Regions from separate parts of the Thalassospira sp. ABL2_045 genome, predicted to be linked through region 3. Evidence: predicted binding sites of a transcription regulator. Region 3 holds the regulator's gene; each other region holds the start of a gene.

Region 1 (7,742 bases), on a different contig from region 3:
GTTCAGTCTGGCAAGGGGTTTTTTGCAAAAAAAAGACGGGCTGGAAATTCAGTCGAAAAACGTCGCTATTCAACCCGGATCAGAGGCCGTTTTCGCTGTCCGGAATGCGCAGACAAAGGTAGTCATCAAGGGGGCGGAGATGGCCAGAAACAAAAAAAGCGCCAGCGGATCAACCGTGGCGCTTTTTTTGTTCATCATTCCCATCAGGGAGGGAATGGCGCGAGTGACGAGACTTGAACTCGCGGCCTCCGGCGTGACAGGCCGGCGCTCTAACCAACTGAGCTACACCCGCATGGTGCGTGGCGCGGTTTTTAGCAGTCGCTCCCAGGTGGCGCAAGCGGTTTTTGACCTGCAAATTCAAATTTTGAACCGGTTCTTCTGCCAGTAGAAACCAAGCGGGCCTTGGGCGCGTCAAGATTCACCGTTTTTAGTGGGGGTCAGGTGGTGCGAAGGCATGGAACGCGGCGTGTGAGGGTAGGTGGCTTTGTCGGGCTAACCGGACATATCAGTTCGTTGAAAAGCGATGAAAATGTGTCTGGTCGCGCCAGTGCTGCAGGCGCAATTGCCCGTTGGCCGCGTAACAAGGACAGTATGCGAAAGATTAAGTCGCGCGGGATGTCTATTCGCGCGGGTCTTCGTAGCGTTCGGTCAGTTTGGTCAGGGCCGCGACAGTTGCCTGTTCGACGGTTGAGCCAAAACCGGTAACGCGCCCGGCCAGAATGACATAGAGAGAATCGATATGAAGCTGCATAACGAGCAGCTGTTTTTCGTTGGCGGTGGTACGGTCGGCAACGAAGGTTTCCAGCGATTTGGCGATCTGGGTCATTAATGGATACTGGAAAGTCCCGCCCAGCGCCTTGACCGAATAGGCAAGATCACTTGCCGCCGTGACGGCCTCAGGGCGTTTGGATTTATCGCCAAGCCCTGCGATCACCGTTTTACGGCATGCCATCAGGTCCTTGCCGATGTCGCGAACGAAGGTTTCCGAGCTGCGCTGAACGACCTGTTCGAGCTCTTCGAGCTGTTCGGGCGACAGGTTGATGTCGAAACCCTTTACGAAGTTGACAGCCCGGCGCTTGAGATCAGTTTGTGCAGGAATGATTTGCACATTCTTTTTCTTTTTTGGTTGTTCCGGCTTCACGATTGCTCCGCTTCCCCAGTCAAAATGACTCATTCGTCTGTGCTCCTGCGATCAGGGCCATCAAACTGGACCTGTCTGCGACGTCGGTCCGGGCCAAAATAGGTCCCGGTATTCACAAAGACACGCGGTCGGGTGATCACCGAAACCAGACGGCTGTAAAGTGCCTTGGCGTTGAAGGGTTTGGCAAGAAATTCCGTAATCCCAAGATCGCGCGCGGTCGTCACATAGCGAAGTTCGGAATGCGCGGTAAGCATGATCACCGGAATGAACCGGTTTGGCGAATTGGTCGAATTGCGCATGACATCAAGAAATTCGAGGCCATCCATGCCATGCAGGCGCCATTCGCAAATCACGATGTCGATCTTTTCCGTGCGCAGAACGTCAAAGGCAGCATTCGGCGTTTTCACGCGTTGGATATGACTAGCCCCCAAATAGGCGAGCGTGTCATAAACCACCTGAGCCGAAATCTTGTCCCCGTCAACAATCAGAAAACTGATTTTACTAAAGTCTATTTTCGCGTTCATCCGGCCTCGGTTCCTGAGCATCATCACGAAATGCGTCGCTGTTCAGGAGGATACAGCAGCAAATCATACCCCGTTGCTGATCTGTAAATCCTTATACCTTTGTCTGGTTTCCAGCAAGGCCAAACCGCAAGGATTCAGGCCGGGAAATCTGACAAATACTGACCCAGGGCCAGCTTTAAATATCGAACAGACGACGTTTGCGTCTTATTTTTTGGTGCTCGTGTCCGGTTTGAACACACCCAATATTGGATATTTTTTTTGAGAGTAAAGAGGAAGATCGTTTTTATTTCATGGGCTTGGTGGTGCCGTCGTCGTCGATGACCTTAACGGCGACACCAGACTCTTCGAACATTTCTGTCGATATTTTCATATCCTGTTCCCAGCGTTCGAGAAAATCAGGGGTCAGTTTCGACTTGTCGACATAGACCTCGGCGATGCCGGCCTGAATGATGGCGCGTGCGCAATCGCAGCACGGGAAGTGCGTGACATAAAGCGCGCAGCCATCCAGCGACGTGCCGGTATAACTGGCGTTATAAATGGCATTGCGTTCGGCATGTTCGGTATAGGCGTATTTTTCCGGACGCTGGTGACGGCTTTCGACGGCGTCATCAACCCCGCGCGGAAAACCGTTATAGCCGACAGCACGAATTTCCTTTTTCGGGCCGATGACAACGGCACCGACCTGGGTGCTGCGGTCTTTTGACCAGTCTGCAATATGGGCTGCGAGGCCAAGAAAGCGGTTGTGCCATTTGCTCATGAAAAGGATCCTGTCTGCGCCAACGGTATGGTCGGTCGGCTCGTCTGATGTGACCGGGATATTTCACCGGGATGGGTTCTTTAAAGAAGGTGCTTCTTGTAATTGTCCAGTGAAAAATCACATTTTTGTAAAGGCATTTAAAGAAAAGTCCCTGTTCAAATAGGGGCTGATTGATTATTAAGGGGGTACCCCCAGAAAAATATCAGGACGCCTTTTCGTCTCGCCGCAGATGCAGGCCGAAGCGGGAAGGCTCATGTGTAAACCGAATAACAAGAGGTAGTAGCCGATGCGCCGTCAACGTAAGGCGAAGATCATCGCGACCCTGGGGCCGGCAAGTTCAAAGCCAGAAATCCTCGAACAGATCGTGCAGTCAGGTGTGGACGTATTCCGCCTGAACTTCTCGCACGGGGAACACTCAGAACATCTGGCCCGCTTTGAAGCGATCCGCGCTGTAGAAGAAAAACTCGGCCGCCCGATCGGTATTTTGATGGATCTTCAGGGCCCGAAAATTCGTGTCGGGACCTTTGCTGATGAGCAGATCGAACTGACAGCCGGTGACAAGTTCAAATTCGATATGGACAAGAAGCCGGGCGACAAGACCCGTGTGGCGCTGCCCCATCCCGAAGTGTACGCCGCGCTCAAGCCGGGTGCGAACCTTCTGCTGGATGATGGCAAGCTGCGCATGCAGGTCGACAAGTGTGACGACAAGTCCGCAGAATGCACCGTCATTACCGGTGGTCCGCTGTCAAACCGCAAGGGTGTCAATCTTCCCGATGTGATGTTGCCGCTGTCACCGCTTACCGACAAGGACCGTGCCGATCTGGTTTACGGTCTTGAGATGGGTGTTGATTTTGTGGCCCTGTCATTTGTGCAGCGTCCCGAAGACGTTGCCGAGGCACGCAAGATCATTCAGGGCCGTGCGGCCATCGTTTCCAAACTGGAAAAACCGCAGGCGATTGATCACCTTGACGAGATTGTCGAGCTTTCTGACATGATCATGGTCGCTCGTGGTGACCTTGGCGTCGAATGCCCGCCGGAAGATGTTCCGATCCTGCAGAAGCGCATCATCAAGGCCTGCCGCGAAGCAGGCAAGCCGGTGATTGTTGCTACCCAGATGCTTGATTCGATGGTGTCCAACCCGGCACCGACCCGTGCCGAAGCATCCGACGTCGCAACGGCCGTTTATGACGGTGCTGATGCGGTGATGTTGTCGGCCGAAAGCGCGGTCGGTAAATACCCGATCGAGACCGTGTCGATCATGGACCGTATTCTGCGCCGTGTGGAGCAGGATGAGCTTTATTACCGCATGCGCGATGCCAACCGTCCGGATCCGGAGCATAACGCCCCGGATGCGATCAGTGCGGCTGCCCGTCAGGTGGCGGCAACCATCGGTGCCAAAGCGGTTGTGAACTATACCTCGTCCGGGTCGACCGCATTCCGTGCGGCCCGTGAACGTCCGGAAGTGCCAATTCTTGGCCTGACACCGCGTATTCAGACCGCACGTCGTCTGGCGCTTTGCTGGGGCGTGCATCCGGTCTTTACCCGTGATGCCACCAACTTTGCCGAAATGGTCGGAATTGCGACAGAAGTGGCGAAGCGCGAAGAATTTGCCGGACCGGGAGACTCGCTTGTGATTACCGCAGGTGTTCCGTTTGGGACCCCGGGGGCAACCAATATTCTGCGCATTGCGTGGGTCAGTAACAATTAAGCTGATCCTTAATGCACACCATTGCGTGTTGAGACTTTTTCAGAAAACGGGTGTCCTTCGGGGCGCCCGTTTTTGTTTGGGTGCGGTTGGAAAACAGCCCCTTTGCCGGGTTTTTTGAGAGCAAAGGGCAGGGGGCATCAAAGCCCCCGTTATCGTTAATGTTTTTTTGAGTCTTTGCGCCGATAGTCATTCTGTAATCAAGGCTCTATCCAAGGATTTGAGCCATTGAGGTTGGGCTATCAAAATTAGACGTCTTGTCTGGTTGTGTATCGCTGTCAGTTTCGGTTAAGCTATTCTGACAAAACACAAAAATAAGGCATCGCAACGCCGATGCCGATATGCCGCCAGGCACGGGACCAGGGGAATAACTGCGATAATGCTGAGTTGGATGTTCAATCGGCAAAAGAATGCGGGCAATGAGGGGCTTGATGACAAGGCCTCGGCAAAGTTGCGTGATCTCGCCGACACTGTTCGTACTATCGCACCTGAGTCGTTTGGGGCTGATAAAGGTCAGCCGCAGGGCCGCACGTTTCCCCGCAAGCATATTTCCGAAAATTCCGCCGACGCCGCAGGGCTTGAACATGCCGCGCGCCTTTCATCTGAACTGGACGCGCTTGATGATGTTGAAGATGTGCCTGATTTCGATAGCGATGTTCGTATGGATGTCGCCCGCCGTCTGCGTCGACATCTGACGGATCTAAGCCCGTCGGAACGTCTTGATATGGTCGATGAGTTCGTCGCAGCGATTGCCAACATGGGCGATTGTTATCGCCCGCAGGTGATCGCGCTGATCGAACAGGAACTGGGCCATACGCCATATATGACCCGTCAGGCCGCCACCCGTTTGCGTCAGGACATTCAGGCGATTGGCCGGGTATCGATTGCAGACTATGTCGAACTTCTGAGTGATGCCGATTTCCTTGATATCATGCGGGGGCGCAGTGAGTTTGTTCAGACTGCGGCCGAGCGTGAACGTGCAGAGCTTGAAGCCGCCGCCAAGGTCCGCCTGATCGCGCAGCAGGCCGAAAAGGAAAAGGGCGGGTTGCTGAACCGTTTGCTGTCATCTGACGATGCGCCGCGCAATGTCGTGCCGATGACACCGCACCTCACCGAGAAAGCGATGCCGAAGCCAAAGGCACCGGAAAACGACATTCTTGGGGGCCAGAACCGTATTTCGCGTCAGGCCCAGCGCCGCATTGCGCATTTCATTATGGCATCGCTGTTTGACACCTTGGTCGAACAAGGCCGCATGCGCACCGAAGTTGCCCGTGCCTTGCGCCAATCTGTGCGTCAGCGGATCGAAAAGGCCCGTTTTGAAAACCGCATGCCGGTCCAGTCCCGCGAAAGCGAGATGGAACTCGAGATTGCCGATAACGAAATGGTCGAGAACGATATCGTTGAGGCATCTGATGCCAAAATGACGATGGATCAGTATGTGCTTGATGCCCTGTCGCGCAATGACGATGCGCTGGTGGTACAGGCGCTGGCGCAATATGCCGAGATGCGGACCAATGCCGTTTCCAAAATTCTTGATTCGGGCAGTGCCCGGGCGATTACAGCGCTTGCATGGCGCGCGGGAATGACCGCGCCGGCAGCTGTTGTCTTGCAAATCAGCAACGGTATTCCGGAATCGGCGATTGAAAGCCCGGCGGCTGGTGGCCGCTATGCGATGGCCGCAGCGGATATGGACTGGTATATCGATTTCTTTAGCGACATCAAGCCGGTGGCAGCACGCACCAAGGTCGAAAAAGAAAGCGAACCGGCCCCGGCCGAGGCGCCCAAAGCACGTTCTTCTGTCCGTAACTCTGCACGCAGTCATGGCCTGCGTTCGCGCTCTAGCCGCAATAGCGGCGGGCTGGAAGGCTTGGTCTCTGACAAGCGGTCCAAAGGTCGCAAAGAGGACTGAGTGCCATGAGCAGCAATCACGGCATCTCATATGACGGGCTGAAACATGCCCTTACCATCAAGGAAAGTTATCTGTCTGGCGAACCGCTTACCGTAACCGGGGCGGCCAAGCAGCAGCGCCTTTTGATGCCGGAACATTTGCTGAGCAACGACCTTGCCCTGATGCAATATGATGATCCGTTGGCATTGGCCGTGATTGCGACCAAGGACCCGGAAAGCCCGATGGCATTGGCCGCCGCGATCCGCATGGGCCCGCATGCCAAGTGCAAGGAACTGATTACCGGCGTATTTGAAGTCGTGTCCGAAGCGACCAAACACGAACTGGTCGCCGATTGCGCCAAACTCCTGACCAAGAATGCCTTCAGCCCGGAAGCCTTCCACCTTGTGCGCACGCGCGCATCCAATCATGTGGTGGAAATCCGCGAAGCATATCGCCGTGCAATGGGTGATAACCTGCGGGCTTTGCTTGATGGCAAAATGGAAGCCCGGGCGTTCGTCGAAGAATTCATCGAGCTGGCCTCGAACGGCAATCTGCGCATTGATATCTATCGCCGTCTGGTGATGAAGCTGATGCGGTCGGATGCGGTACGGCCGAGCGTCAAATTCATGCTGTTGGAACGCCTCGATCGTTTCCCGCAGATGGTAAAGCTTCAGATCGTCAAAGAGGTCAATTCCGCACCGGATACTGCGGAATATCAGACGCTCAAACAGGAGCTACGCTGGATCTACGAGGCCAAACAAAAACAGCAATTGCCGCAAGCGCAACAAACACCGATCAATGCATCGGGCACTACCAATGCATCCGGGCCGCGCATCAAGGCGGCTGATCTTGTTGGGCGGTCACAGATCGATTTCGGAGCGGCGGCCGGCATTCATCAGCGCAACAGCATCATCAAACCGGCTGAGCCGACCCTGCGACGCAACAGCGCGCCAAACTTGATGACCAGCGGCGGGTTCAGCACGCGTGAACTGTCTTCCTGGCTGAACTAAGTAGGCCTCAGATAAATCCAAAGAACCTAGTTATGCAGTGCCGACGTCCCGTTTGATGCCGGTACATGCACATGCAGGCCCGCCTGTTTCTCGAGATAAACCGTGCAAATCACACGCACAAGCGATGCGAAGTTCGGAATGTCGCCGCGCGTCGCCACAACTTCATCATGGATTTTGCCGAGGAACTGCGGCGTTGTGAAACCTTCGCCAGAAGCGATTTCATCAAGGATCTGCCAGAAGCGCAGTTCAAGACGTAGGCTGGTCACCACACCATTGATCCGCACAGAGCGGCTGACGGATTGATAAAGCTCGGGGTCGGTTCCGGAATAGATCTGACACATTTGGACGGCCTTTCCTTTGGGTGCCGCTGTCACGATCCGTGCGGCGGTCTTCTTTTTGGTTGGCACAATGGTCAATCAAGTTGCGCCCAAACGCAATGCACGTTTGGGCGCAGGCAGATTACAAATTGATTTCGGTGCCAAGAACCTTAAGGAAAGCCGCCATCCATTTCGGGTGGGCTGGCCAGGCCGGGGCGGTCACCAGATTGCCATCAGTGCAGGCATCATCAATATCGATGTCGGCATAAACGCCGCCACCGAGTTTGACTTCTGGCGCGCAGGCCGGATAGGCCGAAATCTTGCGATCCTTGATGATATCGGCTGCGGCAAGCAGCTGCGCACCATGGCAGACAGCGGCAATCGGTTTGTCTGCGTCATG
Region 2 (7,742 bases), on a different contig from region 3:
CGGGTGCAATGTCCAATCAGAGATTGCCGCCACAGGGAAAATAATCGCTGCTTTGCACGGTCAGACTGTGGCAGCTTTCCATCCTTGGGCATCATGCTGCATGCGAAGGATGGATGCGGATCCCCCCGACCCAGCGGGTGCCGGTGAAAGTTTCAAGGAAATTGCGGTTGCCGGCGTGTGTTTCTTGTCCGGCCTCGGTGAGGGTGAGGATGCGCTCAGCCCAGTTGGTTTGGGGGCTGGTTGGGGAGACGGTGAAGAGAGGGGCCTTGGTGTCCATCATCCATTCGAGTTCGCGCCAGAACATCAGATCGCCGAGATAGGGCAGCGGATCGTAGGTTCGTGTCAGGTGGCCGAAGACCTTACCAACCGGAAGCGGGCCGTGATCGGTGATGATTTGCAGGGTCAGTTTCTGTGTCAGGCTCAGGCCCGTTTGCGGGTCGGGCAGTTCGGCGAGGTGGCGTTTGAGGGCGGCTGGCATGTGGGGCAGGGGCGCATTTTGGGTTCCTGCGAGTGCCATCAGGTCAGTCGGGTCGGTTGCGCGGAGCGCATCCCAGACCTTGCGACCGAAAGTCAGCATATCGTCGGTTAACGGCATGCGGTGATTTTCCCAGCACCAGATCAGGCCATCGGTGGAGAGCTGTCCGACGCCGATGAAGCGATCAAGGCCTTCGGAGTCCGGGGCGTGGTCGACCGAGATGACCTCGATACTTGTTTCGGGCCGTGTGGTTGCGATGGCATCCATCAGGAAGGCGAGAATCAACTGATCGTAGCTGTCATGTTCGAACCAGAGCACGACATGATCATAATCCCCCAGCCGATCCAGAGCATCATATTCACCCCGTAACCGTTCAAGGATCGCGTTCTTTGCCATGTCATAAGACCCGGCGATGAAACCTGCGCGGGTTTCAATGAAGGTCCCCCGCGGCAGATCGGGCACCGGGCCCTGACAGAACGGATCGGAAAATTCGAGAAAATCGCCCATAAAGCCGGCTGCCTTCAGGCCATCACGAATGTCGGAGCCGCAGCGCAGGTGCAGGGTGGCTTGGGTATCGAGTGGTTTCATTGCGGGCCTTTGACTGCGTTGAGCGCAGTTAGCAGTGAGAGCATGGTGTCGGGGACATCGGTTGAGCGGAGGGTGGTGTTGCCCGGATCGTCATCGGCGGTGGCAAAGAGCGGGGCGATCTCGCCCAGTCGGGTACTTCTGAGTGCGATCAGCAGGTCTATGCGTGACCTTTCTTCATCGCCTGCAGCGGTGCGGAGCTTTTCGATGTCTTCGTCGCTGTCGGGGAGGGTGATGATTGCCTGACACAGGCTTTGAAAGGGCATGTGCGCCAGTGTGGTTACGATGTCTGGCGGGGTGTGATCGGAGGGCTGCTGTGTGTCCGTCATGAAAAGGCACTCCTTTTCAGCAAAGGGGCCGTAATCCTGCCGGTTTTGGTGTGTTTCGTCAACGAAATGCGCGTTTTGAGTGTGTGTCTTTTGGGGCTTATCCGGCGAGGCGGACTTCACTTTCTCGGTTCATCAGCTTGGCCAGTTTGGAAAAACGCTGTTCGACGACTTCGCCGTACAGCGTGCTGGCCTTCTTTTCAAACTGCAAGACGAGCTTACCGTCTTCGAGCAGCAGTTTCGTTTGCGGCAATATGCCCTCGACCCCGCCTGAAAGCGTATGGCCCAGACGAATGGCATGGCCAAACAGGCGCCCGGTCAGGCGATCCTCATCGCTGAGGATGCGATCAATGGCCTCGTCACCCTTGAAGTTGCCGGCATAGCGCGAGCCGATGGTGTAGGCGAGGAACACCCGGTCATGATGGTTCAGATCAATATAGGGGTGGCGCAAAATGCGGTGATAGCTTTGTACCGCGCGGTAATCGGGATGTTCGTTCCAGCCGATATCACCGATGATGCAGGCTGCCAGTCGCAGGCGTTCGATATTGACCGGCAGGTCGGCGAAGATCGGCGCGCACCATTGCGCAACTTCTTCGCCGTGCTGATGGAAGCGTTCGCCGTCTTCGGCAAAGCTGAAGCAGGCTTCGAGCACCGGGTCGCGTTGACGCAGATCTTCGGGCAGAACTTCATACATCCAGCCTTCGCGCAGCCCATGGCCGGAAAAGACCACCTCGTTTGGTTGCATACGCTTCATCAACATGTTCATGACAAGTGATGCATGCGGCAGGCTGTCGATACGGCGTTTGGAGACACCACCGATCTTTTCAAGCGACACCCGGCTTTGCTGCGAGATGATGTGGGTCAGTTCAGCCATTTCCGATTGCGGCATGGCAAGGTTGTGAACCACCGAAATCGGATAGTTTTCCTGGGCAATGAACAGCTTGGCGATCGAGCGCCAGGACCCGCCAACGGCATAAAGTTGCTGCCCCTTGGCATCTGAAAGCCAATCGACCGTATCAAGATGCTTGTTGATTTCAGCCGTCAGGCGACTGCGGTCGGAGCCAAACACCGTATGCAGGCGCATTGCACCGAGCGGCAGGCTGACGCGTTTTTTGATCTCGCCCTTGTCAAGCAGGACCAGTTCGAGCGAACCACCCCCGATATCACCCATGATGCCCGATGCCAGCGGATCCCCTGAAATGATGCCAAGGGCCGACAGGCGGGCTTCTTCAAGACCGTCAATGACCTTGACGGTCAAGCCGGTTTCGGTGGTGACGCGGTCACAGAATTCCTTGCCGTCGGTGGCGGCGCGCACAGCCGCGGTGGCCAGTACATCGACATGGGTGACCTTCATGGCGCGCAGCAGGGTGGCAAAGCGCTGCATGGCGACAACGGCAAGCTCGACCCCCTCGGGATTGAGCTTGCCGGTATTGTCGGGGTCACGGCCAAGGCCGCACATGACCTTTTCATTGAAGATCGGCATGGGCGCGCGGGTCATGCCATCAAAAATGACAAGCCGCACAGAGTTGGAGCCAACATCTATGATCGCGATGCGGTTGGAAGCCCGTTGGTCAGTCAGCATAGGGTGTTGGCACCTGTTGGTCGTCTGTAGGGTTAGGACCTACTAATTTGGTTTGAATGGTCGCTCAGATTTGTGCGGATACGCGGAGCTAAACCGCAGGCAGATAGATATCTTTCAAGGTTTTGCGACAAAGTAGGCCGTGCAAATCTGAGCGATCCGAAGGACAGAGCTTATATTTGCGAACTCCTGCGTCAAATCCCTTGCGCGGGATGCCGACCCGCTCAGCGGGCTTTTCCTTGTATTTCACAAATATAAGCTCTGCCATTCTAATCAAATTAATAGGTCCTAACCCTATCTAGTCATCAAGCTCTAGCACGGGAACATTCGGGTCGGCTTGATCCAGCGCACTTCCGCGGCCCGAAAGCGACGGATTGGTCATGAAATATTTGTGCGATGAGAATGCTTTTTCATCTGCCTCGCAACGTTCGTACGAACCGTCGGCCTGCAGATGCCATGCCTGTGCGTTATCCTTGAGGTTGGCAATCATGATCTGTTCAACAATCTGTTGCTGACAGGTCGGGTTTTCAACCGGCACCAGCGTTTCAACACGGCGGTTCAGGTTGCGTGGCATCCAGTCGGCCGAGGAAATAAACGCCTTGGCCTTGCGCGAGGGAAGCTTTGCCCCGTTGGCAAAGACGACAATGCGCGAATGTTCAAGGAAGCGTCCGACAATCGATTTAACGCGAATGTTTTCCGAAAGCCCCGGTACACCCGGACGCAGGCAACAAATACCCCGCACGACGAGTTCAATGTGCACACCGGCCTGGCTGGCGCGATAAAGCGCATCAATCACCACCGGATCGACCAGACTGTTCATCTTGGCCCAGATGCCAGATGGCTTGCCGGCCTTGCAGTTTTCGATTTCCTGATCGATGTGGGTGAGAAGCGTCGGGCGCAGGGTATGCGGCGCGATGGCGATTTTTTCAAGCGAGCGCGGCGTGGCATAGCCGGTCATGAAGTTAAAGATATTGGCCGCATCACGCCCCAATGCCGGATCGCACGAGAAGAACGAGATATCGGTATAGAACTTCGCGGTGATCGGGTGATAGTTGCCCGTCCCGAAGTGGGTATAGGTCTTAAGGCCGTGGGTTTCACGGCGGACCACCAGCGAGATCTTGGCGTGGGTTTTCCAATCCAGGAAGCCATAAACCACCTGACATCCGGCACGTTCCAGATCAGCCGCCCAGCGCAGGTTGGCTTCTTCGTCAAAGCGGGCCTTGAGCTCGACCATGGCAGTGACGGATTTACCCGCCTCGGCCGCGGCGATCAGGGCCTTGACGATCGGGCTGTTTTCCGAGGTGCGATAAAGCGTCTGTTTGATGGTGACCACATCCGGGTCGCGGGCAGCCTGCAAAAGGAACTGGACCACCACATCGAAATCTTCGAACGGGTGATGAACAACCAGATCCTTTTTACTGATCGCGGCGAAGCAATCGCCGCCAAAGTCACGCACGCGTTCCGGATAGCGCGCGGCATAGGGCGAAAACAGAAGGTCATGATGCAGATCGGAATCGATCAGCTGTTTGACATCGACCACGCCAAGCAGGCCATCAACCTTGACGACTTCTTCAAGCGCGACATCAAGTTCATCAATGACGAAATCAAGCATGTCTTCGGGCATCGCCGCATTGACCTTGAGGCGGATGATGCTGCCGCGACGGCGACGTTTGAGCGCGGTTTTGAAAACACGTACCAGATCTTCGGCTTCTTCTTCGATTTCCACATCCGAGTCACGAATGACGCGGAAGAAACCGTGCTCGATCATATCGAACCCCGGGAACAGTTTGCCGAGATACAGCAGGATTGCCTGTTCGACCGGCAAATAACGTTCAGTCCGGCCCGGCAGGCGCAGGAAGCGGCCGATTTTTTGCGGTACCGGGATCAGCCCGCGCATATTGTGCCCGTCCGCCGGATCAAACAGCTGCATGACGATGGCAAAGCCAAGGTTCGGAATGAACGGGAAGGGATGCGACGGATCAATGGCAAGCGGGGTCAGCGTCGGGAAGATTTCGCGCATGAAATAGCCATCAAGCCATTTGCGGTCCGTCTGGGTCAGGTCGGTCTTGTCGATGACCGAGATGCCCTGTTTTTCCATCTCGCTGCTGAGCTGGCGCCAGACGCGTTGCTGATCCTGCATCAACTGGTTGGCATCAAAGGTAATGGCGCGCAGCTGTTCGGACGGGCTCATGCCATCCTGGCTGACCTTGGTCATGCCTGCACGGACCTGACCGACCAGGCCGGCGACGCGCACCATGTAAAATTCATCAAGGTTGCTGGCCGAAATCGACAGGAAGCGAAGTCTTTCAAGCAGCGGGTGGCCCTTGTTCTGGGCTTCTTCAAGAACGCGATTGTTGAATGCCAGCCACGATAATTCGCGGTTAATGAAGCGGCTTTCCGAATCAATGGTGATCGCGCTTGATTGAACTGCAGCGGCGTGTGTCACGCTATGCCTCCTGCGGATTGAGGGACCGTCTTTGAATTTATGCGACAGTTCCCGGTTGCAAATGAAGTATAGGATAACTGCTTGGGTGGGTGCAATTTTCTTAAATTTATATGTCAGTTTTTCTGATGGCATCCCGGCCCGCGATATGGCATGCAAGAACACCGTTTGATCATTATTCGCGACTGCCAAACAGACGAAGACATGAAAACGCTGCTATTGCTTCGGCATGCCAAATCAAGCTGGGCGGACCCGGGTCGCGCCGACCATGACCGCGAACTGAACCGGCGCGGGGAAAAGGCAGCCCCATTCATGGGGCGCTATTTGCGCCAGCATGAACTGGTGCCCGATCTGATCTGGTGTTCAACAGCAGCGCGTGCGGTTCAGACCCTTGGCCTTTTGGGGCGCGATTTCGCCACCGATGCGGATGTGATCTATCACGAAGACCTTTATATGGCGAGCGAGCGGGTGTTGCTTGAAAACCTGCATCATACCCACGAAGACGCGAAGCATGTGATGGTGGTCGGCCACAATCCCGGGATCGAGGTGTTCGCCCAGTCGCTTTATGGCGGGGGGAATGCAAAGGCCTTCGACGTCATGGCGCGCAAATATCCGACCTGTGGTCTGGCGCATTTCGAATTCGATGTCGATCATTGGGGGGGAATTGCGCCCGGAACCGGCCGCCTGATCGATTTCATCAAGGTCAAGGACCTGCAGGCGATCAAGATCGGTCCGGAACCAATCGCCAAATGATTTGCTGATCTGCGTTGACTGATCTGCATTACTGGCACTTGACGAAGGCGGCCTGTGCGCGTTTTATACCGCTGAAATTTTGAGATACCGCGTCCGTTGGGCGGGAAACATCACGCATAAGCACTGCGGATAGTACCGTGGTGGGCATGCTGTGGTGCGTTTTTTGTTTGACAGCGCGGGTCTGGCATGCACCTTTGCGGCCAAATTTGCGGCCCAAGAAATAAAGCAACCTGGAATGACAATGCATCCTTTTCGCTCACACAATTGTAATGCGCTGCGCGCGACTGACGCCGACGCGGAAGTTCGCCTGTCTGGCTGGATTCACCGTAAACGTGACCACGGCAACCTTCTGTTCGTAGACTTGCGCGACCATTACGGCATCACCCAGGTCGTGATCGACATTTCGAGCCCGCTGTTCGAGACGCTTGATAAAGCGCGCGCCGAAAGCGTGATCACGGTCGATGGCAAGGTTGTCAAACGTACGGCCGAGACCATCAACCCGAACTTGCCGACCGGCGAGATCGAAGTTTACGCATCGAACATCGAAGTTCAGTCGTCGGCCGAAGTTCTGCCGATGCCGGTCTTTGGCGATGTCGAATATGGCGAGGAAGTTCGCCTGCGTCACCGTTATCTCGACCTGCGCCGTGAAAGCGTGCATTCGAACATCGTTCTGCGTTCCCAGGTCATTTCGGCCATGCGCCAGAAAATGACCGCACAGGGCTTCCTGGAAATCCAGACGCCGATCCTGACGGCGAGCTCGCCGGAAGGGGCGCGTGACTTCCTGGTGCCGTCGCGCATGCATCCGGGTCAGTTCTATGCCCTGCCGCAGGCACCGCAGCAGTTCAAACAGCTGCTGATGGTTTCGGGCTTTGACAAATATTTCCAGATCGCACCGTGCTTCCGTGATGAAGACGCCCGTGCCGACCGTTCGCCGGGTGAGTTTTATCAGCTCGACTTCGAGATGGCCTTTGCCACGCAGGAAGACGTGTTTGCGTCGATCGAGCCGGTCCTGCATGACATCTTTGTCGAGTTCGGCGGTGGTCGTGATGTGACCCCGTATCCGTTCCCGCGCATTCCGTTCGATGAGTCGATGGCGAAATACGGGTCCGACAAGCCGGATCTGCGTAACCCGCTGATCATCTCGGACGTGACCGAGCCGTTCCGTGGGTCGAGCTTTGGTATCTTTGCATCCAACATCGAAAAGGGTTCGGTGGTTCGTGCGATCCCGGCAACCGGTGCCGCATCGCGCCCGCGCAGCTTCTTTGACAAGCTGAATAACTGGGCGCGTGATGAAGGTGCGGCGGGTCTTGGTTACATCGTTTACGGTGAAGACGGCGAAGCAAAAGGCCCGATTGCCAAGAACCTTGACTCTGAACGTATCGCACAGATCAAGGAAATCACCGGCGTTGCCGATGGCGATGCGGTGTTCTTTGCCTGTGACAAGGAACTGGCAGCTGCCAAGTTCGCCGGTAAGGTCCGTGACAAGGTTTGTGACGAGCTGGAACTGCGCGAAGAAGGCATGTTCAAGTTCTGCTGGATCGTTGATTTCCCGATGTATGAGGAAGATGACGACGGCAAGAT
Region 3 (7,742 bases):
GCGATGTTTGACGATGCGCGGATAGTCGTGATCCTCGGTGATCAGGATATAGGGGAAGCTTTTGTCATCGCGCAGCAGGATGTTGTAGCGCGGTTTGAGCTTCTTGATCAGGTTGGACTCAAGAAGGAGCGCCTCGGCCTCGGTATGGGTGGTGATGATTTCCATCCGAACCGTCTGGGCCACCATGCGGGCAATGCGGATCGGCAACTGCATGATGCGGGTATAGGACACCACGCGTTTTTTAAGGTTCTTGGCCTTGCCGACATAGAGCACACGATCCTTGTCATCGATCATGCGATAGACACCCGGCGACCCCGGCATGGTTTTCAGCGCATGCTTGATCGCCTCAACACCCCTTGCCGCCCCGCCTTCGGTCTTGTCACCATCAAGGGACAAACCGATTTCCCGTTTCGGGGCATCATCCCCGGCCGGGTTTTCGGGGGAAACTGGTGGCTTCATCAAGGCACTCCGCGATCACGTAAATATGGCGCTGTTCAACTGGGCAGCAACGGACTCTAAAATACATCCAAAGTTGTGACGATCGTCACTGGCAAACACGCTTTGGAACATAGCGGAAAAGATTAACATCGCAACTGCATCTCGGGGAATCGCCATGCCAAAAAAGATGTCCACCAAGTCTGTGGATAACTATGTGGGTAATAGGGGGGTGACTTCCTGCACCCCTTGAGAGTCTTAACGTTCTGTGAAGTGCCCATTTATTAAGCAAAACAGTTAAGTTATTGATTTAATTCAATAAAAATACTGTCAACATGAAATCATTCGGTAATACAGTCGTAAAAATCGAATATTTTCCTTTGATTCACATTCGCCAGATGCTTGTGAATAAGCGCAATCGCGATTCGGCCTAGAGGAATCATAGAGTCCCTTCGATTGCCGGCTCGAAAAAGTAAATTTTTTCGGGATCGTTTGCTGTAATCAGCGCGCGTTATTGTGGCGTTCGATTTCAACACCAACTGCCGTGACGTCTTCAAAAACGTCGAGCTTTTCAACTCTGACGATCACCTTGCGAACGCGCGGATCGGCAAGGCACATATCGGCGAGTTTTTCCCCAAGGGTTTCCACAAGATTGGTGTGGCCGTCCTGGCAAATGCAACGGGTGCCGACAACCAGATCTTCGTAGCTGAGCACGGTGGTGATGTCGTCATTCTGAACACCGTCGCCTTCGAGCACTTCGAGATCAAGATTGATCCGAACGCGTTGCGGGGCTTCCTTTTCGTGTTCATACACCCCGATCGAGGTGTGAATGATCATGTCACGCACAAAGACACGGCGCAGGCTGCCAGCGAGATCTGCATGGGGCAGATCGGCAAAGGGCAGTGTCGTAATTTTGGCATCCTTTTTAAGGCCTGCGGTCATATTCCGGTCTTCCTTGTGCTGCTTTCTTGCATGGCCCGATTAACGTCACCCTGCATGTCCGGCCCGATGTTTGGCAGTGATTTATCCCATCACGACCGGCATCATTCGTTGGGCGCATCGTCTTCGCCACTGGGCGCCCAATCAAGGTGCTGCCCGCCGTCAAGGGCTAACATTTGCCCGGTGATGGCCGGCGCGGCAAGGAAAAATCGAACCGCGTCGCAAATCTCTTGCGGGTTTGTCCCTATTTTCAGGGGTGTTTTCGCGCATTGGGCGTCGAAATCTTCCTGTGTTTGTCGGCTACTAGGCAGTGCCGGCCCCGGACCGATGGCATTGACCCGAATTTTTGGCGCCAATGCCAGGGAAAGTGTCTGGGTCAGGGTCCAAAGCCCGGCTTTTGACAATGTATAGGTCATGAAATGCGGGGTCAGATTCCAAACGCGCTGATCAATCAGGTTAATGATCGCGCCCTTGCAATCGTCTGGCAGGTGTTTGGCGAACTCTTGCGACAGGACAAAGGGCGCACGCAAATTGGTTTCCATATGCAGATCCCAGCTTTCGCGGGTCGCAGTTTTCACATCGTCATATTCAAAGGTCGAGGCGTTATTGATCAGAACCCTGATCGGGCCAAGCTGGTCTTTGGCATCGGCCAGCAGACGATGGGTGTCTTCTTCGTTGGTCAAATCAGCGGAAACGACGCAGGCGCGCCGGCCAAGATCGCGGACCTCGCCTGCCAGGGTTTCGGCGTCGCTGCGCGAGCTGTTGCAATGAAGGGCGATGTCATAACCATCACGCGCAAGATCAAGGGTGAGCGCCCGGCCGATGCGTTTTGCAGCACCAGTGATCAAAACCGACTTTGGAGACTGAGCTGTCATCACTGCCTCGATCCTTGTCATATGGTCCCGGTCTTATAACGGCTTCGCCGGAACCTGATTGAACTGATTAAAGCATATTGCGTCTAATCTGCTCCATTGTGTTTGTTTTTGGCGTGTCGATTGGCAAGGCACAGCGTGCAGAGCGATGCGGTGCATCGGTCAAACGGTGTAACGCCGCGAAACGCCGCCAAAAACAAACCCTTCGGGCCGGGACAACCTTCCGCCCCGCAGCGTCAAGCTCCTTGCACGTAGCCCCGCTACGTACTGCGGTCCTTTCCTCGCCGGACAGAAGGTTTTCTCCGGCAAAATGGGGCAGATTAGACGCAATATGCTTTATGCTACGACAAGTTGGAAGACATAGACCAGATAGGCAATCACGAATGCCACGCCGGTGATGCGCGAAATCTTGTGCAGGGCATAGGCAACGCCCAGCAAACCCAGTGTCACAGCCAGCATGATCCAGATATCGGAATTCATGATCTGTTCGGGAACCGGGATCGGTGCGATCAGTGAAACACCGCCAATGATCACCAGCAGGTTCAAAAGGTTCGAGCCAAACACGTTGCCAAGTGCCACGTCAGAATGCCCGCGGAAGGCAGCAACCACCGATGCGGCCAGTTCGGGCAAGGAGGTGCCGAATGCCACAAGCGTCAGGCCAATGACCGCCTCGGAGACGCCAAATTGACGGGCCACCGTTACCCCGCCTTCGACCAGCCAGTCCGCACCAAGCATCAGGCCGACAATTCCGATCACGGTCGCAATGATCGGCTTGGTCCAGCCCTTGGGCTTTTCACCGATTTCATCGACTTCTTCTTCGTGCAGGTGGCTGGCTTCGCTGGGTGAATTTTTGTCATGCTTGTAGGTGAAGTACCAGATCGCCGCCAGCACACAGAGCATGATCGCCCCAGCCCAACGTTCGATCACGCCAAACATGCACAAACCAATGAACAGGGCCGTGCCGAGCAACATGGTGCCCCCGTCGCGCACCACCGTCACACGCGACGCCGCGACAGGTTTTAGCAATGCGACGGCACCTAGAATAAGCAGGATATTGGCAATGTTGGAGCCAACAACGTTGCCCATGGCGATATCGGCCGTGCCTTTAAGGGACGCATTTAGCGAAACGACAAATTCCGGCGCAGATGTCCCGGCTGCGACAATCGTCAGACCGACAATGACTTTGGAAACGCCGAGCAAAAGTGCGAGACCAACCGCCCCCCGTACGATGAATTCACCACCTGCTGTCAGTAAAACAAGACCTGCGATGATCTGAAGATAGGGGATAAGTTGTTCCAAAATGTCTGCTCGTCTTAAAAGCGATTAAACCGGCCTTTTATCAGGCCCGCGGAAGATGGCATTTGGCAAGCCGAATGGCAAGTCATCAGGATGTGACATTGTGTGCACGCATCCGTTTAAGCACAACACGGCGCGCCTGAACCGCATGCTGCGACAGGGGTGTGAATTTTTCACATGTGTCAAATTTACCCACGACTGGCAGGGTTATTTTCGTTATCCTGTTAATCTCGTTATTTTCAAATATTTAACCGCCTGCCGGATCGATTTTCGCCATGCATCACAGCGTTCTGTTCGAGCTGTTCCTTATTCTGACTGCCGCGATCATTGCGGTTCCCATTGCGCACAAGCTTCGTGCGAATTCGATTATCGGATTTCTGATTGGTGGTTTCTTTATCGGACCGTTCGGCTTTGGCCTGATTTCCGAACGCGAAGACATTTCAACCGTTGCCGAACTTGGTGTTGTCTTCCTGCTGTTCATGATCGGGTTGGAGCTTTCGCGTGATCGCCTGCGCGTCATTGGCGGACGCTTTGCCGGGCTTGGCGTTTTGCAGATTGTGGTGTCGATGGCAGCCCTTTTGGGGCTTCTGGTGGCCATGAAGTTTGCGCTGCCCACGGCCCTTGTCATTGCCGGTGCGCTTGCGCTTTCATCGACTGCGATCATCCTAAAACAGCTTTCTGACGACCGGCAGCTCAATACCCGGTTTGGCCGTGCCGCGCTTGCCATTTTGTTGCTGCAGGACGTGGCGGTTGGCCCGTTCCTGATTATGGTGCAGGCGGCAGGCAATGCCGGAACGGAAACCAGCCCGTGGATGAGCATCCTGCTTGGTTTCGGGTCGGTCGCGTTGCTGTTGCTGGTTGGGCGTTATGTCTTGCCGCGCCTGTTTCGCTATATCGCGTCGCTTAAAAACCCGGAACTGTTTGCCATTGGCACATTGTTTGTCGTGCTGGCCGCCAGCACCCTTACCGAAGTTTCCGGTCTTTCGATGGCGCTGGGGGCCTTCATTGCCGGTGTGATGCTGGCCGAAACCGAATTCCGCCATCAGATCGAAGCCGATATCTCGCCGTTCCGCGGGGTCTTCCTGTCGCTGTTCTTCATGTCGGTGGGCATGTCGGTCAACGCTGACGTGGTTTATAACCAGTTCGGCACCATCGTCATGTGGCTTGTCTTGTTGCTCGCCATCAAGACGGCGGTTCTGTTCGGACTGGCGCGCGCCATGCGGTTTGAAACCGGTCTGGCGATCCGGGTGGCTATGAGCCTGGCGGCGGGCGGTGAATTTGCCTTTGTGATGTTTGCCCTGGCGGCCCAGAACGGGGCGGTGCCGCTTGATATTGCGGCGATGCTGATCCCGGTGGTGGCGATTTCCATGGCCCTGACCCCGACCCTGATCAGTCTTGGTCACAAGATCGAGGAAAAGCTCCATCCCAAGGAAGAAGACCAGCTTGGCAAGATCGCCGAAGAGTCCGAGGGCATTCAGCAGCATGTTCTGGTGATCGGCAGCGGGCGCGTTGGCCGGGTTCTGGCGCGGTTGCTTAAAACCCGGAACATCCCGTTCCTGGTGCTTGATAGTGACGCCCAGCAGGTTTCGCGTGGCCGGGCCGAAGGCCTGCCGGTTTATTTCGCAGACGGATCAAGACCGGAAACTTTCCGGGCGGCACACACTGACGAAGCAAAAATTGCGGTTGTTGCCATGGGGAACCCGCATGCGACCGAGAAGACGGTTGCGCTTTTAAGGCAGCATTATCCGCATCTGAAGATTTTTGCCCGTGCGCAGGACATCACCCATATCGGGCCACTGTCCCGCCATGGCGCAGATGCCGCCATCCCGGAAGTGCTTGAAACCGGCTTGCGGTTATCGGATCACGTTCTGGCCGCCTGCGAGGTGCCGCAAGAAGATATCGATGCGGAAATCGCCAAGTTCCGTCGGGCCGATATGCTTTTGATGAACGAACTGGCGCCGCGCACACAGCGCAAACAGGGAAGTTCCGAGGAAGCCGACAAACCGGCCGAGGACACCCCATAAAGCCAACGCCAACTCGTTACGCGATTAAAACAAAAACCCCCGTTGCACACTGCAACGGGGGTTTTTCATTGGATCACGGATCAAAAACCAGCTTAGGCAGCCGTTTCGGAATCCAGCGCATAGCCCGCCGCACGGACGGTGCGGATGATATCGCGGGTGCCTTTGACGTCATTGAGTGCCTTGCGCAGGCGACGGATATGAACGTCAACGGTGCGGGTTTCGACATAGATGTTCGGGCCCCAGACCGCATTCAGCAGCTGTTCGCGCGAGAAAACACGTCCCGGATGCTCAAGGAAATAGCGCAGCAGACGGAATTCCGTCGGGCCAAGATGGATCGCCTTGCCATTGCGGCTGACACGGTGGGCGGCGAGATCCATTTCGATGTCGGAATAGATCAACTGCCCCTGTGGTTGCGCCGGACCGGACCGGCGCAGAAGCGCGCGGATACGAGCCAGCAGCTCGCCAATGGCAAACGGCTTGGTGACATAGTCATCCGCGCCGGTATCAAGGCCACGGATACGGTCGCCTTCTTCGCCGCGCGCGGTGACCATGATCACCGGCAGGTCGCGGCTTTCGGGCTTGCGACGGATCTGGCGGCAGACCTCGATCCCCGACATGACGGGCAACATCCAGTCGAGCAAAACCAGATCGACATGGGTTTCTGCCATGATTTTCAACGCTTCGTCACCGTCTCCGGCTTCGACGACCTGCATCCCCTCGCGTTCGAGGTTGTAGCGCAACATGGTTACGATTGCAGCTTCGTCCTCGACGATAAGAACCGTTGGGTCCATCTTTTATGCTCCAGTGTCACTCATTCGGTTCGACAACAGCGAAGTTCGCTGCGTCGTTTTTTGGCCGGTCAACACCCGGCAGGTCCTCGCCCTTGATCCGGTAATAGATCGTTTCGGCGATGTTGGTGGCGTGGTCGCCAATACGTTCGATATTCTTGGCGATGAACAATAGATGGGTCGACGCGGTGATGTTGCGCGGGTCTTCCATCATGTAGGTCAGCAATTCGCGGAACAGCGAATTGTACATGTCGTCCACTTCCTGATCGCGTTCCCAAACACGGTGGGCCTTGTCGGCATCGCCTTCGATATAGGCGTCCAGGACATCCTTAATGATTTCCTGGGCCAGCTTGGCCATGTTCGGGATCGCCTGAACCGGGCGGATCGGCGGGATCTGGTTCAGGACCTGGGCGCGTTTGGCGATGTTTTTGGCCAAATCGCCGATACGTTCGAGATCATTCGACAGCTTGAGCGCGGTCACGACCTGACGCAGGTCATCTGCCATCGGCTGACGCAGGGCGAGCAGACGAACAGCAAAGTCCTGAACTTCCTGTTCGAGAACGTCGATGCGCTGATCGGACAGGATGACTTTTTCGGCCAGCTCGGAATCGCGTTTGACGATCGAGCGGATCGACGAAATAAGCTGGCTTTCGGCAAGCCCGCCCATTTGCGAGATGATGTTGTTCAGACGGGTGAGTTCCTCGTCGAACGAACTTACGATATGGGTATGATCTTCAGCCATTTATGCGTACTCCTGGCTCACTTAACCGAAGCGGCCGGTAATGTAACCCTTGGTGCGCTCGTCCTTCGGGTTGGTAAAGATTTGATCGGTTTCGCCGACTTCGACCAGCTTGCCCAGGTGGAAGAACGCGGTGCGCTGTGACACACGGGCTGCCTGCTGCATGGAGTGGGTCACAATCACGATCGTGTAGTTCGAGCGCAACTCGTCAATCAGTTCCTCGACCTTGGCGGTCGCGATCGGATCAAGCGCCGAGCACGGCTCATCCATCAGGATGACTTCCGGGCTGACGGCGACCGCACGTGCGATGCACAGGCGCTGCTGCTGACCACCGGAAAGACCGGTTGCCGGCGACTGCAGGCGATCTTTGACTTCTTTCAGAAGGCCGGCACGTTCGAGCGAGGTCATGACGATTTCGTCAAGCTCGTCACGCGAATTGACCAGACCATGAATACGCGGGCCATAGGCCACGTTGTCATAGATCGATTTCGGGAACGGGTTCGGTTTCTGGAACACCATGCCGATGCGCGCGCGCAGCTGAACCACGTCGATGCGCTTGTCATAGATATCGCGGCCATCAAGGGTGACTTCGCCCTTGATGGTGACACCGTCAATGGTGTCATTCATTCGGTTCAGGCAGCGCAGGAAG
Region 4 (7,742 bases), on a different contig from region 3:
AGTTTCCGTTTTCTTCCGAGAATTGCAAGTTATAGAGATGGGCATAAGCCCCTCCTTGCTCTAGCAATTCATCGTGTTTGCCCTGTTCGGTCACGCGACCGTTGCTGATCACACAAATCTTGTCGGCATCAACAATGGTCGACAGACGGTGTGCGATCACAAGGGTGGTACGCCCCTTCATCAATTCGGAAAGCGCGCCCTGAATATGGCGCTCAGATTCCGTATCAAGGGCGGAGGTCGCTTCATCAAGCAACAGGATCGGCGCGTTTTTGAGCATCGCACGTGCAATGGCGATACGCTGACGCTGACCACCGGAAAGCTTCACGCCATGCTCGCCGACAATCGTGTCATAGCCATGTTCAAGCTGCCCGATGAAATCATGGGCGGCGGCCTGCCTTGCGGCTTCTTCGATCTCGGCATCGGATGCACCGGCCCGGCCATAGGCGATGTTGGCCCGCACCGTGTCATCAAACAGGGTGATTTCCTGACTGACGAGTGCTGTTGCCTTGCGCAGGCTTTCAAGCGTCACATTGCGGATATCCTGCCCATCAATGGTAATCGCACCCTGATTGATGTCATAGAAACGCGGGATGAGGTTCAGAATGGTTGATTTGCCTGCTCCCGACGGGCCGACAAGGGCCACGGTTTCGCCCGCCTTGATATCCAGATCAATCTCGCGAAGAGCAGTGATTTCCGGGTTATAGGCAAAGGCAACGTTTTTGAAATTGATGTTGCCACCCGAAACCACGAGGTCCTTGGCGTCCGGGGCGTCCTTGATTTCAGGTTCGATATCCAGAACCGTAAAGACGCGCTGGGACGCGGCGAGGCCCTGTTGCAGGGTGATGTTGATGTTTGCCAGGCGTTTAACCGGCTCGTAGGCCAGAAGAAGGGCGGTGATAAAGGCAAAGAAGCTGCCCGGGTCACTCGCCCCATCAATCACGCGGCTGCCGCCATAAATGATGATCGCGGTGATGGCTGCACCACCAAGCGTTTCCATGATGGGCGATGAACGTGCGCTGACCGTTGATGCCTTGAAGCTCAGCTTGAAGACGGTTTCAACCAGCTTGCCCATGCGTGAACATTCATAGGGCTCCATACCGTAGGCCTTCACATGGCGGATGCCCTGGAAGGTCTGTTCAAGCAGGGTGGCGAACTCGCCAATCTGCTGCTGGGTATTTGCGGAAACCTTGCGCATGCGTTTACCCAGTCGCGCAATCGGATAGATCGCAGCGGGGAATACGGTAAACGCGATGATCGCAAGCAGCCAGTCCTTGTAGAACATCACACCGACCAGAACCACGGCCGTCAGCAGGTCCTTGCCAAACCCGGTGAGCGAGTTTGAAACAGCCGCACGCATCGCAGTGATGTCATTGGTGAAGCGCGTGATCAGCTTGCCGGTATTGGTGCTGTGGAAGAAGCCGATATCAAGGCGAATGACATGTTCATAAAGGCTGTTTTGCAGATCCGCCAGAATACGCCCGCCGACATAGCTCATCAGAACGGTCTGGCCATAATTGGCAAAGCCCTTGAGCGCGAAGGATCCAAGAACAGCCGCCCCGACCGGTACCAGCATGTTTTCCTGCTTGTTGATGAAAACATCATTGATGATCGGATCCATCAAAAGCGCATAAAGGCCAGTCGCACCAGCCATTGCCGCCATACACAGAAGCGCAAGAAGGATCTTGCCGAAATAGGGTGCAACGGCATCCTTAACGATGCGTTGGACCAGCGGCCATGTGCCCCAATGTTCTGCAGTATGGTCGAGGGAATTCTTGGGCAATAATCTGTTCCTGATCTTCGAAGCCATTTCCACGTTGTATCAACGTGATACTATCTCTATGGATATGGCTGCAAAATATGATTTAAGTGCACGCGCTGTTGCTATCATGCCGGGCCATAGGCGGCAAGCCGCAGCGCGCGTATTCGGGACACAAAATCGACTGTGCGTGCAGTGACCGCGCAGCGACATATAAGACAAATAAATGAACGAGCAACTCCACGCACTTGTTGAACATACCCTTGCCCAGGGCGTGGGTGCACGCGTTTTCCCGCTGCGCTGGGAGAACCGCCGCATCTGGGTCAAACAATCGGTCGCGGCCAAGCACAAGGTCTGGCATCGCGTTCAACGCTTTGCCGCTAATATTACCGGTATTCCATTGCTGCGCCCGACAGTGTCGCCGGGCGGGCAGCAAGGACTTGAAAGCGAGGCGGCAACCTTGCGTAAACTTGCGTCGGCAGGTGTGCTGGTTCCCGATCTGATTGATGTCGGGGAAAGCTGGATTGCCATTGGTGATAATGGCCGCATCCTGCAAAGCTGTATCGATGATGATGTGCAAAAGGGCGATGATGACGCCATCCGCGCCCATGTTGTTAAGGCCGGCACTGCTTTGGCAGGTTTGCATGGTGAAGGCATAGCGCATGGTGCGCCGTTATTGCGGAACATGACGCTGCGCGATGATGGTCAGATCGGCTTTATCGATTTTGAAGAAGATCCGAACGCCCGCATGCCGTTAATTGATGCGCAGGCGCGTGACGTCTTGCTGTTTGTGTTTTCCATCCAGCGAGAATTCAAAAAACGCCCGGAACTGCTGCGTGCCGGGTGGCAGGCCTATGTCCAGGCTGCAGGCGAAGATGCCCCGCAGTTGGTGCCACTGCGCAAGGTAATCCGGCTCTTGCGCCCGGTTTACCTGCTGCTGCGCCCATTCCGACGTTGGCTGGGCACCGATGCGCTCAACGGGCTTTGGGCCTATCGGACCTTGCGTAAAAGTCTTTATCGCTAGTCTCCGCCAAGGCCTATTGTGCAGGTTGGCCGATGGGGGCTGTGCCCGCATTTGTGTCGGTTTCCCGGTCTTGGTCAGACGCATCCGGTTTTGCTGTGCTGGCGTTTGCCACATCATCAAGCGATACCCGGATGGCCTCAATCCCGTCAAACCCACCGGAAAACGGTGCGAGATTGTGCAGGAACTGGTTGGCGGAGTTGCGCCAGCTATATTGTTCGGCCAGTGCGCGGGCATCCTCGCCTTTTAGTTCCAACGCGGCCAAGGCGGCCTCCCGCAGATCGGCGTCAATCGCACCGGCCTTGGTGCCACGCACGATATCGGCTGGTCCCTGCACCGGGAAGACGGCGACCGGGGTGCCAGATGCCAGTGCCTCAAGGATGACAAGGCCGAACGTGTCGGTCTTGCTGGGGAAGACAAAGACATCGGCGGACGCAAAGGCGGTTGCGAGTTCTTCGCCGACCTTTTTACCCAGGAACTGCGCGTTGGGATATTTGCCCTTGAGCTCGGCCAGTTGTGGTCCATCACCGACCACGAATTTTGTGCCGGGGAGGTCAAGATCCAGGAAATGGCCGATATTCTTTTCCACTGCCACACGGCCAACAAACAGCCAGTGCGGTTTCGGGAAGTCGCCGAAGCTGGCATCAGACCGGGGGCGGAACAGATCAAGGTCCACGCCGCGCGACCAGATATGAAGGTTGTTGAACCCCCAGTCGGACAGTTCCTGACGCAGGGTTTCGGTCGCCACCATGACGGATTGCGATTTGCCGTGGAAATGCTTCATGCCGCGATACAGGATCGAAAGCGGCAGGCGCCAGCGGGCATGAATATATTCCGGGAAGCGCGTGTGATAGGCGGTTGAAAACGGAATGCCGTTTTTAAGGCAATAGGCCCGGGCGGCCTGACCCAGTGGTCCTTCGGTTGAGATATGAATGGCAACCGGATGCAGGGCCTCGATCATTTTGGCCATCTTGCGTTTGGCAAACAGGGCCAGCCGGATTTCCGGATAGGTCGGGCAGGGAATGGTCTTGAACTGATCGGGCGAGATGACATGGACGTCATGTCCCATCTCGCCCAGCTCGCCGCGTACGGTTTCAAGGGTACGGACAACACCGTTGACCTGCGGATACCAGGCATCGGTTACGATCAGTATTTTCATGCAGTCTTTCCAATCGGTGCATCATTGCCCTTTTTCGAAGAGCCGGATGCAGAGTTGCCCGCGCTGTGGGCGGTACGGAACATGGAAATCAGTTTGCCAAGGCCAAGTGACGGGGTGCTGACAGCATCGCGGCCGGGGCTGGAATGGCTCATTGCCATCTGTCGCATTTCAGCCCAATGCAGCAATTCAAGCTGGCCATCCTTGTCTTCGACAAGGGCGGTGCAGCTTTCGACCCAGTCACCATCGTTGCAATATAGGACATCGCCGATTTCGCGTTTTTCTGCGTGATGGATATGCCCACAGACCACGCCATCCACCTTGCGTTTGGCAGCTTCGTGGGCAACGGCGTTTTCAAAGTTGCAAATAAACTGAACCGCGTTTTTGACCCGGTTCTTGAGATAGGCCGAAAGCGACCAGTACCCGTATCCCAGACGGCGGCGCACGCCGTTGAAATAACGGTTGAGCGCGATCGCAAGGTTGTAGGCCGTGTCACCCAGATAGGCGAGCCACTTGGCATATTTGACGACCCCGTCAAACTCATCGCCGTGAATGACCAGCAGGCGCTTGCCATCGGCGGTGACATGGATGTCGTTCATTTTGACGTCGACATGGCCAAAGGTCATGTCGACAAATTCACGGGCGAATTCATCATGGTTCCCGGGGACGAAGATGACTTTGGCGCCATTCTTTGCCTTTTCCATGATTGTCGTGATCACGGCATGATGACTTTCGGGCCAGTACCAGCTTTTCTTGAGCCGCCAGCCGTCAATGATGTCACCCACCAGATAGTAGGTGTCTGCCGTTACTTCATTGAGGAAATCCAATAGAAGGTCTGCCTGACATCCACGTGTCCCCAGATGGACGTCTGAAATCCAGACCGTGCGGTAATGCGGTTGCAGCGTCATCGCTGTCATTGCCGCTCCTCCGTATCCTGCCAAAAGGATGGCTGGAATTCGACAAAGTTTCGTGCCGAATACTGTCCCCAACCAGTATCCGTTTAAAACAAATCGTTCGATTATATAACCCGTTCACAGAAATTTCGCGGTTCTGTAAAGCAACTGTTACACGTTTTATTTCATATGGTAGGGTAAGTGATAAATTTATTTCATTTTTATTTCGGAAGTGGGTCCAAATGACCGAAGCGGATGTGACTGTCATCTTCAATCCACGTGCCGGGGGCAATAAACAGCGGTTTCTGTCCCAGATATTGCAACATGCCGGTATCAAGGTGGAATTGCTTCAGACCACCCATCCCGGTCACGCCCGCGAATTGGCGCGCAAGGTGCGTGCCCATCAACGTCTGTTCGTTGCTGGCGGTGACGGGTCACTGAATGAGGCGCTCAACGGCTTGCTGGATGCCCAGATCGACGGTCACGAAGTCCCGCCACTGGGCATTATACCGCTGGGCACTGCCAATGTGTTGGCGGTTGAGGTAGGGCTTGAGATCAAGGCACGCGCGATTGCCGAGTATATCAACAATCCCGGCATGGTCTGGGTCCGGCCGGGGTTGGTGAATGGTCGGGCATTCTTTTTGATGGTTGGTATGGGGGCCGATGCCGACACTGTGGCCAATGTGTCGCTGCGGCTCAAACGTCTGATTGGCAAGGGCGCCTATGTTCTCGAAGGTCTTCGCAATATTTTCTTTCCACATCATCGCGATTTTGAAGTCAATATCGGCCGGGAAAACTACCGTGTGGCGGGCGTCGTTGTAACCCATGCGCGCCACTATGGCGGCGCGTTCATTATTTCGCCTGAAGCCAGTTTGACCGCCAACAGTCTTGATGTGGTGATGATGCCCGGCAACGGGATCGGTGCCCTGTCACGGTATGGCCTGGCGCTGACGCTGAATCGTTTGCATGCCCAAAGTGATGTGTCGGTGGTCCGCTCTGAACGCATCACGATCACCAGCCATTGCGGCCCGGCCCCGCTTCAGATTGACGGGGAAAGTGCCGGCAAGCTTCCCTGTGAAATCAGCTTGTCACCCTATCCGGTGCGGCTGATGGTGCCACCGGCCTATGCCGATTTGACATCAAGATCAGATAGCCCGCCACAGGAACTGCTTCGGATTGCAGCGGACTAGCGACGGGTGCTTCCTCGCGGTTAAACCGCGTGCAGATCCATTTTCGCGACCACAATTTTTAATTAAACTTCATTTAAGAACGCTGTCCTGAACCGTCAGGCGTTTTCGCGCCGGCTTCATCGCTGATCCCCGGCATTTCAAGGTTCATCATATTTTTATGATGATAAAGAAGCGACTCCTTGAAGTTGCATTTCTCTTTACCACTTTAATTTCAAGGCGTCACGGGCGCCTTACCCCTCCTCATATGAGGATATTGGGGGCGTGGAAAGTTCCGTTAGACCGAAGTGGCGAGCGTTGATGAACGTCATCGCCTTCCAAGGAGAATGACAATGGTTTCGGGGTCCTCTGCTTTGGTTCTTAACTCGGGGATGTTGGCTAATATGCGCATCAAATCAAAAATTCTGGCTGGTTTTGCTGTTGTTCTGGCAATTCTGATCGCGGCCCTTGCCTTTGCCTATGTCACCTTTGTCGCAGTCTCGCATGATGTTGATGAATATGCCCATTATGTTGAAGAAGCGTCCCTGATCAGCGAGATCGAAACCCAATTTTTGCGCTTTAACAGCCACACGCGGGAATTTGCCAATACGGCAGACCCGGCCGATGCCGAAGCAGTATTTACCTATGCCAAGCAGCTTGAGCTGATGCTTGATGATGCCCAGGGGCAGTTTGTCGGCCAAGAACACCGAAGCCGCATCCAGCATATCGGCGAGGAGCTTGACGCGTATCTTGCAAGTTTCGCCTCTGCCAAAAGCCTGAGCGACGAATATCATTCCCTGATCCTTGATCGCCTTGAACCGGACGGGATCAAGATCGTGGCTGACCTCGACAAGCTTGTTGCCCATGCCCAGAACACCAGCGATATGGAGCTTCTCAAACGCTCGGTCGCGGCACGCGAACATGCGCTTCTGGCGCGCCTCTATGCCAATATCCTGATTGGCCGTCAGGATGACAGCTTTGGCGCCAAATCGGCGGATGAATTTGCCAAGCTTGAAACCGCTTTGGGGCAGATTGGTAATCAACCGCTAACAGGTGATCTGAAAGCTGTGCTGGATGATGCCAAGGAACTGTTTGCCGATTATCGGCAGGTGTTTGACAAGGTGCGCGCAGATGAGCTTGAAATTGTTGCCACGGTCCATGGCACCATGCGCGAAGCATCCGAGGGCATCATTGCCGATGCCGAGGCGCTGAAACATGACCTTGCAGTGGCAGAACAAAACATCTTTGAAAAGGTCGTTGCCGAAATCATCCTGGCCGAGACCGAAATCCTGATCGCATCCATTGGCGGGGCGGTTTTGGGCATGATCCTGGCCTGGGTGATGGGCGATCGTTTGTCGCGTCCGATCATTGCCATAACCGCGATCATGCGCCGTCTTGCCGACCGTGATCTTTCCGTCGAAATTCCGGGACAAACCCGCAAGGACGAAATCGGTCAGATGGCGCAGGCGGTTCAGGTGTTCAAATCCAATGCCATCCGCAATGATGAGCTTGAAGCAGAGGCCCAGGCACAGGAAGAACGTGCCAAGGAACAGCATCGCCAGTTCATGAACCAGACGGCAGACAGCTTTACCAACAGTGTCGGAAGCATCATCGAAGCGGTGGCGGCTGCTGCTGTGGAATTGCAGGCTACCGCGACGGGCATGTCCCAGATCGCAAACACTGCGTCAGAGCAGACAACCGCTGTTGCCTCGGCCAGTGAGCAGGCAAGTGGCAATGTGGACTCTGTTGC

What was found. Region 3 encodes PhoB, which activates phosphate uptake and scavenging genes when phosphate is short. Its sites were predicted from a motif close to TNTCATAAAACTGTCA; they were not measured.
Region 1: ACXAIA_RS07580 (deoxycytidylate deaminase) is a predicted target of PhoB. The motif match lies at 2,540-2,555, and genes of this name have one in related genera.
Region 2: ACXAIA_RS04335 (RNA degradosome polyphosphate kinase) is a predicted target of PhoB. The motif match lies at 5,512-5,527, and genes of this name have one in related genera.
Region 4: ACXAIA_RS16185 (diacylglycerol/lipid kinase family protein) is a predicted target of PhoB. The motif match lies at 5,040-5,055, and genes of this name have one in related genera.

The regions. Positions count from the first base shown of each region.
Region 1 is NZ_JBSWYV010000003.1:336,340-344,081, reverse strand. Features, by position in the region: tRNA gene ACXAIA_RS07595 (tRNA-Asp) at 216-292, opposite strand; gene ACXAIA_RS07590 (transcriptional regulator) at 620-1,174, opposite strand; gene ACXAIA_RS07585 (response regulator) at 1,171-1,665, opposite strand; gene ACXAIA_RS07580 (deoxycytidylate deaminase) at 1,949-2,422, opposite strand; gene pyk (pyruvate kinase) at 2,709-4,130, shown strand; gene ACXAIA_RS07570 (DUF2336 domain-containing protein) at 4,507-6,036, shown strand; gene ACXAIA_RS07565 (hypothetical protein) at 6,042-7,025, shown strand; gene ACXAIA_RS07560 (ribbon-helix-helix domain-containing protein) at 7,052-7,366, opposite strand; gene ACXAIA_RS07555 (DJ-1/PfpI family protein) at 7,485-7,742, opposite strand, start outside.
Region 2 is NZ_JBSWYV010000002.1:50,186-57,927, reverse strand. Features, by position in the region: gene ACXAIA_RS04350 (DUF1835 domain-containing protein) at 92-1,063, opposite strand; gene ACXAIA_RS04345 (hypothetical protein) at 1,060-1,389, opposite strand; gene ppx (exopolyphosphatase) at 1,487-2,968, opposite strand; gene ACXAIA_RS04335 (RNA degradosome polyphosphate kinase) at 3,264-5,411, opposite strand; gene ACXAIA_RS04330 (SixA phosphatase family protein) at 5,613-6,161, shown strand; gene aspS (aspartate--tRNA ligase) at 6,403-7,742, shown strand, end outside.
Region 3 is NZ_JBSWYV010000001.1:804,528-812,269, reverse strand. Features, by position in the region: gene uvrC (excinuclease ABC subunit UvrC) at 1-459, opposite strand, end outside; gene folB (dihydroneopterin aldolase) at 937-1,377, opposite strand; gene ACXAIA_RS03665 (SDR family oxidoreductase) at 1,479-2,249, opposite strand; gene ACXAIA_RS03660 (calcium/sodium antiporter) at 2,583-3,545, opposite strand; gene ACXAIA_RS03655 (cation:proton antiporter domain-containing protein) at 3,818-5,566, shown strand; gene phoB (phosphate regulon transcriptional regulator PhoB) at 5,659-6,357, opposite strand; gene phoU (phosphate signaling complex protein PhoU) at 6,374-7,096, opposite strand; gene pstB (phosphate ABC transporter ATP-binding protein PstB) at 7,118-7,742, opposite strand, start outside.
Region 4 is NZ_JBSWYV010000012.1:46,230-53,971, forward strand. Features, by position in the region: gene ACXAIA_RS16165 (ABC transporter ATP-binding protein) at 1-1,807, opposite strand, end outside; gene ACXAIA_RS16170 (hypothetical protein) at 1,983-2,780, shown strand; gene ACXAIA_RS16175 (glycosyltransferase family 4 protein) at 2,794-3,936, opposite strand; gene ACXAIA_RS16180 (UDP-2,3-diacylglucosamine diphosphatase) at 3,933-4,850, opposite strand; gene ACXAIA_RS16185 (diacylglycerol/lipid kinase family protein) at 5,069-6,016, shown strand; gene ACXAIA_RS16190 (methyl-accepting chemotaxis protein) at 6,397-7,742, shown strand, end outside.